Regions from separate parts of the Vreelandella sp. GE22 genome, predicted to be linked through region 1. Evidence: predicted binding sites of a transcription regulator. Region 1 holds the regulator's gene; the other holds the start of a gene.

The links. The regulator sigma-54, encoded in region 1, starts transcription at its own class of promoters, with help from an activator protein. The targets are predictions, from matches to a motif close to TGGCACNNNNNTTGCTNT.
Region 2: a site for sigma-54 is predicted at 982-999, ahead of ACWHRL_RS16830 (urease accessory protein UreD). Genes of this name have one in related genera too.

The regions. Positions count from the first base shown of each region.
Region 1 covers NZ_OZ309110.1:2,129,088-2,131,484, forward strand. Annotated here, with positions in the region: gene lptB (LPS export ABC transporter ATP-binding protein) at 1-242, shown strand, start outside; gene ACWHRL_RS10210 (RNA polymerase factor sigma-54) at 348-1,760, shown strand; gene hpf (ribosome hibernation-promoting factor, HPF/YfiA family) at 1,843-2,151, shown strand; gene ACWHRL_RS10220 (PTS sugar transporter subunit IIA) at 2,156-2,397, shown strand, end outside.
Region 2 covers NZ_OZ309110.1:3,584,322-3,586,718, forward strand. Annotated here, with positions in the region: gene ACWHRL_RS16830 (urease accessory protein UreD) at 1-870, opposite strand, end outside; gene ACWHRL_RS16835 (DUF2946 family protein) at 1,311-1,643, shown strand; gene ACWHRL_RS16840 (PepSY-associated TM helix domain-containing protein) at 1,739-2,397, shown strand, end outside.

The DNA.
Region 1 (2,397 bases):
ACGAACCCTTCGCCGGGGTCGACCCAATCTCGGTCGGCGAGATCAAGTCGATCATCCTGGCCCTCAAGGCACGCCACATCGGGGTGCTAATCACCGACCACAACGTGCGCGAGACGCTGGATATCTGCGATATCGCCTATATCGTGGGTGACGGCCACATCATTGCAAGCGGTGACTCAACCGCCATTTTGAATAACCAGAAGGTTCGTGAGGTCTATCTGGGCGCCGATTTCCGCCTCTAAACCATCGCCAATCCTAAAGTTCCGTGTAGTGGCATATTTATTGCACTTGCGCCGGACCCCAACTCGCACTAGGGTGGAGCTTTACGAGTAACGAGTGGTTCTTCAATGGTCATGAAAGCCTCTTTACAGCTGCGTGTCGGCACGCAGCTGACCATGACGCCTCAACTGCAGCAGGCCATTGCCCTGCTACAGCTTTCCACCCTCGATCTTCGCCAGGAAATCCAGCAGGCGCTCGACGCCAACCCGTTGCTGGAACAAGAGGACGAGTTTGGCGAAGAGAGCGTGACCGAGACCGCCGAAGCCGAATGGGAAGAGAGCATCCCCAGCGAACTCTCCATCGATAGCGAGTGGTCCGACACCTATCAGGACATGGCGGCCAGCGCCGGCAGTGAGGGGCCGGATTTCGAGCGCCAGGCAGCAGGCCAAAGCCTGCATGGCCACCTGCTTTGGCAGCTGGCCATGACCGACGCCAGTGAGCGCGAATACGCCATTGCCGAAAGCCTGATCGACGCGCTGGACCCCAACGGCTACCTCACCCAGCCTCTCAACGATATTCGCGAAGGGCTCAAGGCCCAGGGGCTCGAGGGTTTGAGTCAGCGCGAGGTAGAAAACACGCTGATGCGTATGCAGCAGTTCGAACCCACCGGCGTTTTCGCCCGCGACCTTCGCGAATGTCTGATGCTCCAACTCGCCACCCTGGCCGACGACACGCCGCTTCTGGTGCCCGCCAAGCGCCTGGTGCGCCAGTTTCTCGAAGCGCTCGGCAAGGACGACATGCGCCTTTTGAAGCGCCGCCTGGGGCTTGACGACGAGCAACTCGATGACGTCATCGGACTGATCAGAAGCCTGGACCCGCGCCCGGGCAGCGCATATGGCATCACCAACGATAGCTACATCACTCCGGATCTAGTGGTACGCCACGATAACGAAGGCTGGCACCTCGAGCTCAACCCCGAGGCGCTTCCGCGGCTGCGCGTCCAGCCTGATTACGCAAGCCTGATCAAGCGGGCGGACAAGAGCCAGGACAACCAGTTTTTAAAAGAGCACCTACAAGAGGCTCGCTGGCTGATCAAGAGCCTTTCGAGTCGCAACGATACGCTGTTACGCGTCGGTCGCGAGATCATCGCCCGCCAGCTTGGCTTTTTGGAGCGCGGCGAAGAGGCCATGAAACCCTTGATACTCGCCGATATCGCCGAGGCCGTGGAGATGCACGAGTCGACGATTTCACGGGTGACGACGCAAAAATACATTCACACCCCCCGCGGCGTATTCGAGCTCAAGTACTTCTTCTCGAGCCAGGTGAGCGGTCATGATGGCAACGACAGCCACTCCAGCACGGCGATCCGCGCCCGGTTGAAAAAACTGATTCAAGAAGAGACGCCGGGCAAGCCGCTCTCGGACAGCCGCCTGGTGTCACTATTGGAAGATGGCGGTATTAGCGTAGCGCGGCGCACGGTGGCAAAATACCGCGAGGCCATGGGGATTCCCTCCTCCAGCGAACGGCGGCGTTTGCGTTAAAAAGTGAAACTGGCCGCCGGGGCTTTGCAACGGTAGAAAAAGGGTTACAATCAAAGGACAGTCCTGGATTAGGAGTACGTCGATGCAAGTCAATATTACGGGCCATCACCTGGAACTGACCGACGCTCTGCGCGATTACGTTAATGAAAAACTCGAACGTATCGAGCGTCACTACGACAATATCACCACCGTTCATGTCACGCTTTCCATCGAGAAAGAGCGTCAGCAGGCCGCCTGCACCCTCCATGCGGCCGGCGCCGATTTGCACGCCGAAGCCCAGGACAACGACATGTACGCCGCCATTGACGCGCTGGCCGACAAAATCGACCGCCAACTCGTAAAACACAAGGAAAAAGCACAAGCTCGCGCCCAGGGCGCTGGCGTGCGTTAAATCGATGACCCTGGAAACCATACTCCCCCCGGAGCGCGTGCTGTTCGACGTCCCCGGGGGCAGCAAAAAGCGCGTGCTGGAGTTCTTCAGCACCTTCATCGCCCAAAATACGCCCAGCCTGGATAGCCAGGAAGTGTTCAGCCGTCTGATAGGCCGCGAGCGATTAGGCAGTACCGGCATTGGTAATGGGGTCGCGATTCCCCATGCCCGCAGCCCTCACTGCAGCGCCCCTATCGCCGGCTTTCT
Region 2 (2,397 bases), 1.5 Mb from region 1:
AATACGCGGCGTGTGGGCCTCGCGCTCGATCAGGCGCGGGCGCAAAAGCCGCCAGGCTTGCTCGCAAAGCGCCCAGGCTTCATTACGTGATTGGCCCAGAAAACGCAGCAGCAGCACGCCGTGGCGCTGTGTGGCCGCCCAGTGGGGGCTATCCGGCAGCGCCTCGCGCAGCGCCTCGACGGCTTGCTGATTATCCTCGAGCCCGACCGCCCACAGCGTGGCCTGCACGGTGGCACCGCCCTGGCCCCAGCGGCCCACAAAGCGCGGGTGTAATGGGTCCAGCGGCTGGCGCTCGAGCCACAAGGGCTTGCCATCCTGGGTCAAACGAAAGTGCTGCTCGATACGCCCGGAAACGAACGGCAATTCGCTTGCCGGGCGGCCCAGCGCCATCACCTCCCAACCAAGGCATTTAGCACTGCCGTGAAGGGCGATATGGGTGTGCTGCTCGCCTTTCGAGCCATCAAAAGCGATGGTCTCCTGGGGCAGCCATTCGAGCACCGCGCCGTCGTCCACGGTGAGCTCGGTACGCTGGGTCCAGGCCACACCTTGGCTGTCCGCCTTATAGAGCTTGTTGGCCGCGGGCGTGGTCAAAAGCGCGTGGGCGCCGGGCTCAATATGGGCGCTAATGGTCAGCGCATCGCCGCTGACCAGGCCCCCGGGTGGGTGCAGCACGTAAACGTGGCACGCTTGGCCGCGGCCTTCCGGGTAGAAAGGCCGCTGCACGCGAAGCGGCCCCTGGTGGCGCGCCTGAACTAGGCGCGTGGCGCCTTCACGATGAGCAAAGCGCAGCGCCAACGAGGCCGCCCAGCGGCGCTCGGCATCGAAGCGGTGGCCGGACGGTGCCGGCGTGAATGTGGGCGTTACAGGCATGGCGGCACAAACGAGTAAGCAAAAGACGTCAAAAACATAGCGTGATCAACCACTGCCTATCAAAGAATCGGTTGCTGCCCGGCCCGACGGCGAAGGGCATTTGACGTTATAAATGCAAGGAGTGCGCCAAAATGGTGAATGGCGCTACCTCGGCTTCCTGTCCGGCTCGAGCGGGGCGTTAAAGCGCTTTTATTGCACCAAAATAGGGCTTTTATTCAGTCAAAACACCAAAATAGTGCGCCCCGGAGCGTTGAACGTTGAGGCAAACCAGCATGGCATAGCCGCTTCAAGAGACGGCTTTTTGCGCTACCATAGCGTCGTCTCATTCTGCGCTTGAAAACCTCTGACCGCAGCCGGTCTTGTCTGGATCGTTTACTTTGCCACCACTCTCATCCCTACAGCGCTTCGCGTATAGCCGTTGGTATCAAGGTGCCCTTCATGTGGCGCTGGTGGCGATGCTGTTGCTGCTGGTGGGCCCGCTGATCTCACAGCTTCAAGCGCATGATCATGCCCACCACGGCGACCATCACGAACATTCAGGGCTGGGGCATGACGGACAGCCGACAGCCCCATCCGAGCCGATCTTCACCTGGTTTCACGAGTGCGGCTACTGCTCGATCTGGCAGCAGTTCCCCTCTGCCCACGCGCTTTTGCCCACCATTGCCCGGCAGGCGTTCATTCACCAGGCCCCCTTGCCGCAAATGCCGTTGCAGGGGTTCGCCTCCCTCGATCACTACCGTCACGCACCTCCCCGCGCACCCCCGGCTGCCTAGCGACTCGTCTCTATTTCTGATCGCCTGACGGCTTTTGACCGCCACGCGCTTGTCGCTATCAAAGCGCCCATTAATCGGGCGCTCGAGGATCCGTGATGTCATCCCACGCCACTACCCCGTCGGCGGCGAAAAAGCCGTTCGATATGTACCTCGCCGTCTGGCGCTGGCATTTCTATGCAGGCCTTCTGGTCCTGCCGTTTTTGATTATGCTGTCGATCACCGGCGCACTTTATCTCTTTCATCATGAGATCGACGCCATCGTTCACGCCGACGTCAAACGCGTGGAGGCTCGAGCGAGCACCGCTGCGCCCTCGGCGCTGGTGAGCGCCGCGCTTGAAGCACAGCCGGGCACGGCGCTGAAATACACCGCCCCGGCCACCCCGGAAAGCTCGGCGGAAATCACCGTGCGCACCCCACAAGACGAGCGCCTGGCGGTGTATGTAAACCCCTACACCGCCAACGTGCTCGGCACGCTGGACGACCAGGGCACCCTCATGTGGACGGTGCGCACCCTGCACAGCTTCAAGTTTTTCGGCGCCACGCCGCGCAAGCTTATCGAGATCACCGGCGGCTTCGCGATTTTGCTGGTGCTGACAGGTATTTACCTTTGGTGGCCCCGGCGCCAGGCCAACGGCGGTGTGGTCAGCGTGCGCGGCACGCCGAAAAAGCGGGTTTTCTGGCGCGATTTGCATGCGGTGACCGGGCTGTTCGTCGGCGGCTTCATCCTGTTTCTGGCGATCACCGGGATGCCCTG